One region of the Pseudescherichia sp. L3 genome, then DNA from elsewhere that is predicted to be linked to it. Evidence: riboswitches for the same ligand, from Rfam matches in the RefSeq annotation. Region 1 holds a riboswitch; the other holds the start of a gene.
The links. Region 1 has a riboswitch for thiamine pyrophosphate ahead of thiC (phosphomethylpyrimidine synthase ThiC). Riboswitches for the same ligand answer to the same signal wherever they lie in the genome.

Region 1 (7,191 bases):
AGACAGGTCAGCCTTGTCTGCAATTACATCAATCAGTTGAGTCTTGTTCATAAGTTATCCTTACAATGTGTTTATCGCTTGCTAAGCATCGAGTGCGACGAAAATGCCAGAAAAGCACTCTCCTGCATACACGCACCGATAGCCACTTTTTTTCGCCCTCCAAATGTAGACCAGACGGGGGGCCAATGGGAAGCCTTCCAGTGAGACAAAACAGGCGTTAAATCACGTTTTGTTGCCTCATTGCTGCAAAAGTATACCAATATTACTCTCACCCGCCTCGCGTAAGTCCGCACGTAGCCCTTTAATCAGCTCAATATCGCGTTCTTCACAGTCAGCCAAAAGTCGGAATATTTCCCACTGAATGTCCCACTCCTGCTCTACGGCCGGGTTCGCTTTCAGCTCTTCATCGGTCATTTCGCGACCGGCGTGGGTCATCTCCAGCATCGCTACCGTGGTGATAGAGGTTTTGCTTACCTCGATGGTGTGCTCCAGCGTTTCACCGCTCAGGCGTGAGTGCACCAGCTCGCTTAAGGCGACGCAGGCATCGATGGCCGGATAGACGCCATAGAGATCGTAATCCTCTGCCGCCGGGATCGCCTCTTCCAGCTTCTCCAGCTGGCTGTCGAAATTCACCTTCGCGTCTTTCACCGTCAGCGTCTCCCAAATAAGGTCAACAATGCGGCGATAAAGCTGCGCGTCACCGAAGCCGGTCTGCTGGCAGAACATGGCGTAGTTGGGATACATGCGCTCGCACAGGCAGGCCATAAAGGTGACGTGCTGCCAACTCTCCAGCCTCTCCAGGCGCAGGTGAATAGGGTTTTGTAACATGGTGAATTCTCGCTATCGGAAATTAGCCGCAGTGTACCTGAATCAGGGCTGAATTTCCTGCCATCGCATAAATGCCGGACGCCGCGATGCAACGGCATCGGCCCAGCGTGTGGGTTCCGGTAGACGGTAGCCTTGCGTGCAGCGTTGAACCCACGCCAGGGCGCTGTCCACGCTCACCCGATGACCGGTCGCGACAAACAGCGGATTACAGCGCGCTTTGCTGCGCCATACCCACGCCAGCTGCTCGCCTTTGTCCATTAGCGGCGCGAGTGCGCCTGGCTCAGGCGAGAGCGGCTCAAACTTGCCGCACAGGCGTTTCTTCGCCACGCCGATGGTCGGCACGTCCACCAGCAGGCCAAAGTGGCTGGCGACGCCAAGACGGCGCGGGTGTGAGATACCGTGTCCGTCAACAAACAGCAGATCGGGTTTTTGCGATAGCATATCCCACGCCGCCATCAGCGCGGGATATTCACGGAAAGAGAGAAAGCCGGGGATATAGGGCATGGTGGTGGCAATACGCGCAATCTGGTACTCCACCAGCTCCAGCGACGGGTACTTCAGCAGTACCATCGCTGCTCGGGTCACTTCACCACCCTGCTCAAAGCCAACGTCAGCGCCGCCGATAAACGCCGGGGGATCGCTGATAAAACGATCCTCGCGGATCACCGATGAGGCAAGTTCGATTTGCTGAGCGCGTAGCGACGCGAGATCCATATATGCTCCTTAGCGGTGATATTGCTCCGAGAGACGATGCACCGCTTCTACAAATGCGCCCGCATGTTCAGGCGGCACATCCTGATGAATACCGTGACCGAGGTTAAAGACGTGGCCTTCGCCCTGGCCGAAACCAGAAAGTATAGTCGCTACTTCTTCTTCGATGCGGGCCGGAGGTGCATAGAGCATCGAGGGATCCATATTACCTTGCAGCGCTACCTTGTGCCCTACGCGACGGCGGGCGTCGGCGATATCAATGGTCCAGTCGAGGCCCAGCGCATCACAGCCGGTCTCCGCCATTGCCTCTAACCACTGTCCACCGCCTTTGGTAAACAGGGTAACCGGCACGCGGCGCCCTTCGTTTTCCCGCAGCAGGCCATCAACGATCTTATGCATGTAGTAGAGCGAGAACTGCTGATAGTCGCGTCCGGTCAGCACCCCGCCCCAGGTATCAAAAATCATTACCGACTGCGCACCGGCTTTAATCTGCGCGTTGAGATAGAGCGTGACGCTTTTCGCCAGCTTCTCCAGCAGCGCATGCAGGGTTTGCGGCTCGGCATACATCATCTTCTTGATCTTAGTGAAGGCCTTGCTGCTACCGCCCTCGACCATATAGGTCGCCAGCGTCCACGGGCTGCCGGAAAAACCAATCAGCGGCACTTCCCCTTTCAGCTCGCGGCGGATAGTGCGCACGGCGTTCATCACATAGCCCAGCTCCTGCTCCGGATCGGGAACAGGCAGCCGCTCAACGTCGGCTTTGCCGGTAATCGGCAGGCTAAAGCGCGGGCCTTCCCCGGCTTCAAAGTAGAGTCCCAGCCCCATGGCATCCGGGATGGTCAGGATATCTGAGAACAGAATGGCGGCATCAAGGGGGTAGCGACGCAGCGGCTGCAGCGTAACCTCACAGGCCAGCTCGGCGTTTTTGCACAGCGACATAAAATCGCCTGCCTGGGTACGCGTGGCTTTGTACTCCGGCAGATAGCGCCCGGCCTGTCTCATCATCCATACCGGCGTGATATCCACGGGCTGGCGCAGCAGCGCGCGCAGGTAACGATCGTTTTTCAATTCGGTCATTTTGCAATTCCTCAATGCGTCAGACCGTTATTGTAACACGCCGCTCTATGCTTCACTCATACTCTGCCGGACCCTCATATTCTGTACGACATAGCGCGACCGTGTCCTCAATCAGCCGACGCGCTACCGTGCCCGGCGGTGGCAGCAGCGGCAGCTGGTCGTAGCGATACCAGCCCGCGTCCAGCAGCTCGTTAGGGTCGATGACGATCTCCCCGCTGTCATACTCGGCCATAAAGGCGGTCATCAGCGACTGGGGGAACGGCCACGGCTGGGAAGTCACATAGCGCAGGTTTTTTACCCGGATACCGCTCTCCTCCATGACTTCGCGGGCAACGGTCTGCTCCAGAGTCTCTCCCACCTCAACAAAACCTGCGAGCACGGTGTAGATCCCGTTACGATGGCGGGTATGCTGGGCCAGCAGAATGTGGTCATCGCGGCGGATCGCGACGATAATGCAGGGAGCAATCTGCGGGTAGTAGCGCTCGCGACAGCCGCCGCACAGCATCGCCCACTCGGTTTTGCTGGGATGCATGGTGTGCCCGCAGTAGCCGCAGAACGTATGCGAACGGTAGAACTCCGCCAGCTGTACGCCACGCCCGGCAAGCTGGAACAGACCGACCTCCTGATCCATCAGCTGGCGTACCGAGCCCATATCCTGACGCCGGTGCTGACGAACCAGCCACACGGACTCACCTTGCCACTCGCCGATAATTAACCCGCGCTGGCCCACAAGATCAAAATTAACTGCCTCGCCGTGTGGTAATTCTCCAGCGGGCAACCATAATTTTTGTTCATGGCTGACGATCCACCAGCCCTGATCGGTTAATTCGATGACACGTTCCATAATCTGTTGCACTACCTTAGCGACACTGGCATGTTGGTTACATCATTTTTACATATTTTGGGTGAACACTTTTTTTCTTAAACCACGGAGTTAATCATGCTAAACCACCTGGAAAGCCTGACGGCGCGCGTAGGCGGAAGTAATACACTAGTCGATCACTGGCTACAGGTGCGCAAGCATTTGCTGGTATCGTACTACAACCTGGTGGGCATTAAGCCGGGCAAGGAGTCCTTTACAGAGCTGGATGAGAAGGCCCTGGACGATTTTTGCCATAATCTGGTGGATTATCTGTCCGCCGGACACTTTAGTATTTATGAACAAATTATCAGCGAAATGGAAGGGAGCAGCCCACTTTTAGCGGCCACGCAAATCTATCCGCAGCTGGAAGCCAATACCCAGCAGATCATGAGCTACTACGACTCAAATCTTGAGAATGCCATTGACGATGATAACTGCCTGGAGTTCCAGGAAGCGCTGTCCGGCATTGGCGAAGCGCTGGCGGCACGCTTTACGCTGGAGGATCAGCTGATCGTGCTGGCGTTCGATTTCAACCTGGCAGAGAGCGCTAACGACGACAGCAACATCGCTCGCCCTGCTTGAGTTCTTAAGCATTAACGCGTAGTTTAATTTACCTGCCCCCTGCAACACGGGGGTTTTTCTTGTCGGAGTGCCGAGTGCGTAAGCACCGGCTGAGACCGTTAATTCGGGATCCGCGGAACCTGATCAGGTTAGAACCTGCGAAGGGAACAAGAGTCAATCTGCTGGCGTGTGCCTCTCCGGGCTACACGCATCCTCTTGCTTCATCCGTCGTTCTGACAAGCCACGTCCTTAACTTTTTATGGAATGAGCTATGTCTGAGTCTGCTATTAAACCTACCCGCCGTGAACAGCGCGCCGCTGCCCAGCACTTTATCAACACGCTGGAGGGCACCACCTTTCCCAATTCAAAACGTATCTATATCCAGGGTTCGCGGAGCGATATCCGCGTGCCAATGCGTGAGATCCAGCTTAGCCCGACGCTTATCGGCGGCAGCAAAGCCGAACCGCAGTTTGAAGAGAACGAAGCGATCCCGGTATATGACACCTCTGGCCCCTATGGCGATCCTGACGTTGCGATCGACGTAGAGAAAGGGATCGCGAAGATCCGATCCGCGTGGATCGCCGCCCGTCCAGGAAAGTGCGTCACCCAGCTGCACTACGCTCGCCAGGGGATCGTGACGCCGGAGATGGAGTTTATCGCCCTGCGTGAAAATATGGGCCGGGAGCGTATTCGTGGCGAGGTGCTGCGCCGCCAGCATCCGGGCGAAGGCTTTGGCGCACGCCTGCCGGAGAATATCACCCCGGAGTTTGTTCGCGACGAGGTCGCCGCCGGGCGCGCCATTATTCCTGCTAACATCAACCACCCCGAATCTGAACCGATGATCATCGGCCGCAACTTCCTGGTGAAGGTCAACGCCAACATCGGCAACTCGGCGGTGACCTCCTCCATTGAAGAGGAGGTGGAGAAGCTGGTGTGGGCCACCCGCTGGGGCGCGGACACGGTGATGGATCTCTCCACCGGCCGCAATATCCATGAAACGCGGGAGTGGATCCTGCGTAACAGCCCGGTCCCAATTGGTACCGTCCCTATCTACCAGGCGCTGGAGAAGGTCAACGGCATCGCCGAGAATCTCTCCTGGGAAACCTTCCGCGAAACGCTGCTTGAGCAGGCCGAGCAGGGCGTGGACTACTTCACCATTCACGCAGGCGTGCTGCTGCGCTACGTGCCGATGACCGCTAATCGCCTTACCGGCATTGTATCGCGCGGCGGCTCGATCATGGCCAAGTGGTGCCTCTCCCACCATCAGGAGAACTTCCTGTATCAGCACTTCCGCGAAATCTGCGAAATCTGCGCCGCCTGGGATGTCACCCTGTCGTTAGGCGATGGCCTGCGCCCAGGTTCAATTCAGGATGCCAACGACGAGGCGCAGTTTGCCGAACTGCATACCCTGGGCGAGCTGACCAAAATCGCCTGGGAGTACGATGTGCAGGTAATGATCGAAGGTCCGGGCCACGTGCCGATGCAGATGATCCGCCGCAACATGACCGAAGAGCTGGAGCACTGCCATGAAGCGCCGTTCTATACTCTCGGACCGTTGACCACCGACATCGCCCCGGGCTATGACCACTTCACCTCGGGCATTGGCGCGGCGATGATTGGCTGGTTTGGCTGCGCCATGCTCTGCTACGTCACGCCAAAAGAGCACCTCGGCCTGCCGAACAAAGAAGATGTGAAGCAGGGGCTGATCACCTACAAGATCGCCGCCCACGCCGCCGACCTTGCCAAAGGCCATCCTGGGGCGCAGATCCGCGATAACGCCATGTCAAAAGCCCGCTTCGAGTTCCGCTGGGAGGATCAGTTTAACCTCGCGCTCGACCCCTTCACCGCCCGCGCCTACCACGATGAGACCCTGCCCCAGGAGTCCGGCAAGGTGGCCCACTTCTGCTCCATGTGCGGACCCAAATTCTGCTCAATGAAGATAAGCCAGGAGGTGCGGGACTACGCTGCGGCTCAGGCGATTGAAGTGGGCATGAACGATATGTCGAACGACTTCCGCGCCCGCGGCGGCGAGATCTATCTCAAAAAGGAGGAGGTCTGATGTATCAGCCTGATTTCCCACCGGTGCCCTTCCGCCTGGGGCTCTATCCGGTTGTCGACAGTGTGATGTGGATTGAGCGGCTGCTGGAGGCGGGCGTGCGCACCCTTCAGCTGCGGATCAAAGATAAGCAGGACCATGAGGTAGAAGCCGACGTCGTGGCAGCCATTGCGCTAGGCAAGCGCTACGCGGCCCGGCTGTTTATCAACGACTACTGGCGGCTGGCGATTAAACATAGTGCTTATGGCGTGCATTTGGGGCAGGAGGATCTGGAGACAACCGACCTCAGCGCGATCCGCAACGCAGGTCTGCGCCTGGGCGTCTCCACCCATGATGATATGGAGATTGACGTTGCGCTGGCCGCTCGCCCCTCCTATATCGCCCTTGGTCATGTCTTCCCGACCCAGACCAAGCAGATGCCCTCCGCGCCGCAGGGGCTGGCGCAGCTGACAAGCCACGTTACGCGACTGAAAGATTATCCCACGGTGGCCATCGGCGGCATTAGCCTCGCGCACGCGCCGCAGGTGCTGGCAACCGGTGTCGGCAGCATTGCGGTGGTGAGCGCCATTACCCAGGCCGCAGACTGGCGCCTGGCTACCCAACAGCTTATCGATCTGGCGGGGGTGGGCGATGAATGACAGCGATTTTATGCGCTACAGCCGGCAGATCCTGCTGGAGGATATCGCCATCGACGGTCAACGCAGGCTGCTCGCCAGCCGGGTGCTGATTATCGGCCTTGGCGGCTTAGGCTCCCCTGCCGCGCTCTATCTGGCGGCGGCCGGGGCGGGGACGCTGGTGCTGGCGGACGATGACGCGGTGCACCTGAGCAACCTGCAGCGGCAGATTATGTTTACCAGCGACGATATCAATCAGCCCAAAGCCGACGCGGCCCGCCAGCGCTTACAGCGGCTCAATCCACACGTTGAGCTGATTACCCTGAAGACGCGTCTGGAGGGTGAGGCGCTCCGTCAGCAGGTGGCCCAGGCCGACGTGGTGCTCGACTGCACCGATAACATGGCGGCGCGCCAGGCGATTAACGCCGCCTGCGTGGCGCTGAACACCCCGCTGATCACCGCCAGCGCCGTGGGGTTTGGCG
Region 2 (7,191 bases), on a different contig from region 1:
GATAGCAGTGATAAGATATTAGTAGTGGAAGACTGATATGAAATACAGCTTAGTTTTTTTATGTTTGGTAGCTGGTACGTGTGGGGCAAATCAAATGAAAGGTTTTGGTGCAAGGTACTATGATGATATTACAGAAACCTATTCGGATAATCATGCAACAAATAAGGATCTAGAACCCATTATTACTGTAGGAAATGAGAAATATAAGTTTGAAGTAAATACGGTAGAAGCTATTGCTAAACAAGCAGGTGTGGATGTAAATAAAGATAGCCAAGCTTCTTGGATTTGTCTGAAATCAAAAGATATTAATTACTGGTTTATCTCCGATAATGAGATGGGAGGAGGGTATTTAACTACGGTAGCTATGGCAAAAGACGCATCTCCATGTACATCTTACCAAGGTTTTCTACGAGTAGCCGTTAAGGCCCCTATGTTGGCTTCTAAAGATGATATATCCTCTTACTTTGTTATGCCAAAGAAAGATATTGTCATGTTCTACAAGGAAGTTGAGAGTTTAAATTATATTCAGAGTAACAGCATTATGTATTATCTGAGAGGTAAAGAGGTGCAAGGGTTATTCATTAGTCAGGTTACTACTACTTAATATGTGTAAAATAAAATACTATTATGTAATGGTTGGCGGGTGTTTAATTGGTTCCTGACCCTGTTCGCTTATATTGGATGAATTGGAGAGGTTGCGTGAAATAAGATGATATGATAAACATCCCCTGTATGAAATCTCTTTTAGCTCGTGGCTGGATTGAGGTTGTTGCAAATGGTTAGGACAATCGCCCTTAAAATTGCGAAAATGATTTTTTTTATCGTGATTTTTCTTTTGATAGGTAAGTGTATGCCAGATCCTTACATTTATATAAATCATGATATCGCAAAGAGTCTGGCCCAGTTTTTTAGCGGTGATGTAAACGCTGAGTCACTCTATGATGCTTATTTCTATCTTGATGTGGCCTCGGTAATAGTTATAACTATATCTATTTACGCAATTTGTTTGTCCGTTGTTCGTAAATTATTTTTTATGATATAGTTAAATCTGAGGATAGTGCTATGTGGAACTATTACTAATGAGCATAGAACAAGAGATCATTGATTATATATATACTAATCATAGCCACAAGAAATATGGATTTTTTGGGCGTCGTCCAGAAGTAACATTAGATACTGAGTTAACTAAAGGCGGTCTGGATGTTATTTGGGAAGATGCAGAGGATACATTAGATTACTATTTCAGGAATTGGAATGTAAAGCCAAACGGTTTTGAGATAATCTACTATTTTGAACCGAATTTTTTAGGTTCAAAACCTCCAGAAAAGCCGCTAAAACCGCTAACGGTACGAATGCTGGTAGAATCTGCAAAAGCAGGCGAATGGTTGTACGATTAATATTTCCCTTACTATCTGTACTGTCGTGTAAAAGCAGGGTGGAGAAGCGATAACTCCTGAAGCACGCTTGCATCAGCAAGCCACTTCCCCTAATCTGGCAAAAAGTTCAAAGATGTACTCAACATGACTCGGGGTGCCCTTCTGCGTGAAGGCTGAGAAATACCCGTACCACCTGATCTGGATAATGCCAGCGTAGGGAAGTCAGATGCCTGCCGGCGTCCCTTCTTCGCGCCGGGCAGGAGCTAACTATGCAACCTGACCTGCTGAGCCACGCGCACGTCGCGTCTGTTTTACAGCACTTTCGTACCCGTTCCCCTCTTGTTCACTGCATGACCAACGACGTTGTGCAGACCTTTACCGCGAATGTTCTGCTGGCCATCGGCGCTTCCCCTGCCATGGTGATTGAGCGTGAAGAGGCCGCGCAGTTCAGCGCTATTGCCGACGCACTGCTGATTAACGTTGGCACGCTTACGGTTGACCGCGCGGATGCCATGCGCGCTGCGATCCACAATGCGAACGACGCGAACAAACCCTGGACCCTTGACCCGGTTGCCGTGGGTGCGCTCGATTTTCGTACCCGCTTCTGCCGGGAGATCCTCTCCCTGAGGCCAGCGGCGATTCGCGGCAACGCCTCGGAAATAATGGCCCTGAAGGGCTTGAGCGCAGGGGGGCGCGGGGTGGATACCACCGACTCGGCCAGCGCGGCGCGGCCAGCCGCTGAGCGGCTGGCGCAGGAAACCGGCGCAGTGGTCGCCGTCACGGGGGAGGTGGACTACATTACCGACGGCAGCCGCACGCTGAAGGTCGTCGGCGGTGCGCCGATCATGACTCGGGTAGTGGGCACCGGCTGCGCGCTGTCGGCGGTTGTGGCGGCAGGCTGTGCGCTGCCTGGCGAGCGTCTCGTTAGCGTTGCGGCAGCCTGCGGCCTGTTCGCCGTTGCAGGAGGCGAGGCGGCGGCAGAGAGCCGTGGCCCCGGCTCCTTTGTTGTAGCGTTTCTTGATGCCCTTTATCACCTGGATGGAGGCGCGTCAGCATGAAAAGAATCAATGCATTAACTATCGCCGGAACCGATCCAAGCGGAGGGGCGGGCATCCAGGCGGATCTGAAAACCTTCTCGGCTCTCGGAGCCTATGGCTGCTCAGTCATTACCGCCCTGGTGGCGCAAAATACCCTTGGCGTGCAGTCGGTCTATCGCATCACGCCGGAGTTTGTCGCTGCGCAGCTGGATTCAGTATTAAGCGACGTGCGTATCGATACAACCAAGATCGGCATGCTGGCCGATACCGATATTATCGAGGCGGTGGCCGAGCGGCTGGCACACTATCGGGTAGAGAATATCGTGCTGGATACGGTGATGCTGGCAAAAAGTGGCGATCCGCTTTTAACGCCCTCGGCGGTTGCCACCCTGCGCACCCGGCTGCTGCCGCAGGTCTCACTGATCACGCCTAACCTGCCGGAGGCGGCGGCGCTGCTCGATGCCGATCACGCCCGCAACGAGCAGGATATGCATGAGCAGGGGCGGGCACTGCTGGCGCTCGGTTGTGAAGCGGTGCTGATGAAAGGTGGCCATCTCACTGACGGCGAAAGCCCGGACTGGCTCTTTACCCGCGAGGGGGCAACACGGTTCACCGCCCCGCGCATCGCCACGAAAAATACCCACGGCACCGGCTGCACGCTCTCGGCGGCGCTGGCGGCGCTGCGCCCGCGTCACGCTAACTGGGCCGATACTCTGGGCGAAGCCAAAATCTGGCTCACCAATGCCCTGGCGCAGGCGGACTCATTGGAGGTGGGGCAGGGCATCGGGCCGGTGCATCATTTCCACGCCTGGTGGTAAACGCAAAACATAAATAACCCTTCCGGCTTACGGAGGGGTAGTTAATATTTACTTTAATTAACTATTCTCAAATAGTGTCGCAGGTTCGCGGAAGCATCAACGCGTGATAACGGAGTCGATGATATGAAACAGCACGCTTTGCTATTACCGTTCATCTCTCTCTTACTGAGCGCCTGCGGGAGCAACGGTCCGTCGCCCTATACGGGCCATATCTCCACCAGGCACTATGAACACTATATCTGTTTAACCGCGCCTGAGGATGGAGAGATAGAGGCCTACAACCTGACCTCATCGAAGGATAACTTTAAGTCTACCTACTCTCCCGTAGGTGAAGAGGAGATTACCGTCCATGCGCCGGGCATCTGTTTTTTAGCGCGTTTTGATAAGGGCTATATCTACTCGTTTAATTATCAGGTAGACGGCGACTGGTATCACTTCCGATTTCTCAGCGATCAAAATGGCCGGATAACAATCCTAAACGCCTCTTAAATAACCCACTATCGATTCCCGTACGCTTAGAGATAAATTTTCATTAAACCAAAAGTATCAAAATTTCCTGCGAGCTGGAAAAATCCGCCGCCCGGTACCAGGCTTACTCTGCCTGCGAACTCAGGGCAGGACTAACCACGTTCGCCTGCGGGCGAATCTTACGGGAGCCTCATCATGACTGATATTTCACAGCTGCTTGGCAAAGATGCCGACAGCCTGTTGCAGCATCGTTGTATGACCATTCCAGCCGACCAGCTCTACCTGCCAGGACACGACTATGTCGATCGCGTGATGGTCGATAACAACCGTCCTCCTGCCGTACTCCGTAATATGCAGACGCTCTACAATACTGGCCGTCTGGCGGGAACCGGCTATCTGTCGATTCTGCCGGTTGACCAGGGGGTAGAGCACTCGGCGGGCGCATCCTTCGCCGCTAACCCACACTATTTCGATCCGAAAAACATCGTTGAGCTGGCCATTGAGGCGGGCTGTAACTGCGTGGCCTCTACCTATGGCGTGCTGGCCTCGGTATCGCGCCGCTACGCGCACCGCATTCCGTTTCTGGTAAAGCTTAACCATAACGAAACCCTAAGCTATCCCAACACTTTTGACCAAACGCTCTATGCCAGCGTCGAGCAGGCGTTCAATATGGGCGCGGTTGCCGTGGGGGCGACAATCTACTTTGGCTCTGAGCAGTCGCGCCGCCAGATCGAGGAGGTCGCCAGCGCCTTTGAGCGTGCCCACGAGCTGGGGCTGGTAACCGTACTGTGGGCCTACCTGCGCAACGCCGACTTCAAAAAGGATGGCGTGGACTACCACGTCTCTGCGGATCTCACCGGGCAGGCTAACCACCTGGCGGCTACCATCGGGGCGGATATCGTCAAGCAGAAGATGGCGGAGAACAACGGCGGCTATAACGCGGTGAAATATGGCTATACCGACGAGCGCGTCTACAGCAAACTCACCACCGATAACCCTATCGATCTGGTGCGCTATCAGCTGGCTAACTGCTACATGGGCCGTGCAGGCCTGATCAACTCCGGCGGCGCGTCGGGAGGCGAGGCTGACCTCACCGAGGCGGTGCGCACGGCAGTGATCAACAAGCGCGCGGGCGGGATGGGGCTAATCCTTGGCCGGAAAGCGTTTAAGAAAACGATGGCCGATGGCGTGAAGCTGATTAACGCCGTGCAGGATGTCTACCTGGATAATAAAGTGACCATTGCCTAATTAGTTACAACATGCTTTAAGTGAGTTTGTAGGCCCGGTAAGCGCAGCGCCACCGGGCGTTACTGTGCATAAGCTGCAATGCCGGGCGGCGCTAACGCTTGCCCGGCCTACGCAACAACCCCCTTTCATTGTGAGGTTAATGCTTCTCCCGATCTGCATCACATTTCCCCTCTCTTTTGTGAAAAGTGTCACTCAGCCCTGTGCTATTGCCCAAAAATCACCCGTCGCTTAGCGGAAATTGTCTGAGGTATTGGCTAAAAATTCTGCATACATTTACATCTGAAACAGCTTTTCAAAATGAAGCAGGCACCTGAGACAAGGATCCGTAATGAAAATTGAATCTGTAAACGTCACCGTTTTTCAGTATCCCACCCGTCGTGTTTCCGATAGCGCTGGTCACTCCCATCCGGGCCCGGAGAGCATGGCAAAAATGGCGATGCTGACCATTACCGCTGATGATGGCAGCCAGGGGTTCTCGTTTGCGCCGCCGGAAGTGGTACGTCCCTTTGTCGTGAACACCTTCTTCCGCAAGGTGATGGTGGGTCAGGATCCCTTTAACCGCGAGCGCATCTGGCAGGACCTGGCTCACTGGCAGCGCGGTAGCGCTCATCAGCTCACCGAGCGCGCACTCTCCTTTGTGGAGCAGGCGCTGTGGGATCTGATTGGCCGCAAGCTCAACGTGCCGGTCTATAAGCTGCTCGGCGGCTTTCGGGACAAAGTTCCGGCCTACGGCAGCACCATGTGTGGGGACGATCTGCCGGGTGGGCTCTCCACGCCGGAAGAGTACGCCGCCTTTGCCGAAACCCTGGTCGCCCGCGGCTATAAGGCGATCAAGCTCCACACCTGGATGCCACCGGTCTCGTTTGCACCTAATCCGAAGATGGATATTAAGGCCTGCGCCGCCGTGCGCGAAGCCGTGGGGCCGGATATCGACCTGATGATCGACGGCTACCACTGGTACAGCCGCACCGAGGCGCTCTATATCGGCAAGGCGCTGGAGAAGCTCGACTTTGCCTGGTTTGAAGAGCCGATGGAGGAGGAGAGCATGTCCTCTTACGCCTGGCTGGCTGAGAACCTCTCTATTCCGATTATCGGGCCTGAGAGCCTCGGCGGTAAGCACCACAGTCGTGCCGACTGGGTGAAAGCCGGGGCCTGCGACATTCTGCGCGCCGGGTCCAACGGCGTAGGCGGTATCTCACCGACGCTGAAGGTCGCAAGCCTCGCCGAAGCCTTTGGCATGGACTGCGAAGTGCACGGCAACGGCGCGGCCAGCCTGGCGGTGGTCGGGGCGATCCGCAACTGCCGCTGGTATGAGCGCGGCCTGCTGCACCCGTTCCTCGACTACGACGAACCCGCTGCCTATCTCAACAGCATCGTCGATCCGATGGATGAAGAGGGCTTTGTCCACCTGCCGCAGCGCCCTGGCCTCGGCGAAGACATCAATTTTGCCTATATCGAAGCCAATACCGTCAGTCACGACTAATAAAAAAAGCCAACGCCCGGTGGCGCTGCGCTAGCCGGGCCTACGTCTTACTCTACAAACGGTATACAGAGATGAAAAAAAACGCGTTGAGGGCTAGCCTGCTGGCGCTCTCGCTGATGATGGGGAGCGGGGCGACGCTGGCGGCCACGCCGCCGGATCAGCTCATCATCGGCATGAACATGAATAATCTCTTAAGTCTCGATCCGGCGGCGATGACCGGTAACGAAGTGGTCGGCATTGTCGTCAATCTTTACGACTCGCTGGTAGAGCTCGATCCCGACCAGCTTACCAACGTCCGCCCGGCGCTGGCCGAATCCTGGGCCATCAGCCCGGATGGCAAAACCCTGACCTTTCACCTGCGCAAGGACGTGAAGTTTCACTCCGGCAATCCCCTGACCGCTCAGGACGTGGTGTGGTCGATGCGCCGCCTGCTGCACCTCAACCTTGCCCAGGCCTCGGTGTGGAAATCCTATGGTTTTAGCAAAAAGAACATTGACGCTCAGGTGAGCGCCCCGGATGACTATACCGTGCAGATTGTCCTGCCGAAGGCCAACGATCCGCAGCTGGTGATCTACTCCCTCGGCGCGCTGGGCAATCTTGGCGTGCTCGACAGCAAAACGGTGCAGAGCCACGAGGTGAACAATGACTGGGGCAACCGCTGGCTGACCACCAACGAAGCTGGCTCTGGCCCCTTTATGCTGGAGACCTGGCAGGCAAAAGACGTGCTGCGCATGAAGCGTAACCCGGACTACTGGCGGGAA

Region 2: another riboswitch for thiamine pyrophosphate. It lies ahead of thiM (hydroxyethylthiazole kinase); the one in region 1 lies ahead of thiC (phosphomethylpyrimidine synthase ThiC).

The regions. Positions count from the first base shown of each region.
Region 1 is NZ_JANKYC010000007.1:23,069-30,259, reverse strand. It holds gene hupA (nucleoid-associated protein HU-alpha) at 1-51, opposite strand, end outside; gene NR795_RS20550 (YjaG family protein) at 238-828, opposite strand; gene nfi (deoxyribonuclease V) at 871-1,542, opposite strand; gene hemE (uroporphyrinogen decarboxylase) at 1,552-2,616, opposite strand; gene nudC (NAD(+) diphosphatase) at 2,669-3,460, opposite strand; gene rsd (sigma D regulator) at 3,557-4,060, shown strand; TPP riboswitch at 4,114-4,223, shown strand; gene thiC (phosphomethylpyrimidine synthase ThiC) at 4,311-6,098, shown strand; gene thiE (thiamine phosphate synthase) at 6,098-6,733, shown strand; gene NR795_RS20515 (HesA/MoeB/ThiF family protein) at 6,726-7,191, shown strand, end outside.
Region 2 is NZ_JANKYC010000001.1:1,996,251-2,003,441, reverse strand. It holds gene NR795_RS09790 (DUF2778 domain-containing protein) at 1-36, shown strand, start outside; gene NR795_RS09785 (hypothetical protein) at 38-604, shown strand; gene NR795_RS09780 (DUF1493 family protein) at 1,080-1,397, shown strand; TPP riboswitch at 1,517-1,613, shown strand; gene thiM (hydroxyethylthiazole kinase) at 1,646-2,434, shown strand; gene thiD (bifunctional hydroxymethylpyrimidine kinase/phosphomethylpyrimidine kinase) at 2,431-3,231, shown strand; gene NR795_RS09765 (hypothetical protein) at 3,355-3,720, shown strand; gene fbaB (class I fructose-bisphosphate aldolase) at 3,895-4,947, shown strand; gene NR795_RS09755 (mandelate racemase family protein) at 5,276-6,430, shown strand; gene NR795_RS09750 (ABC transporter substrate-binding protein) at 6,502-7,191, shown strand, end outside.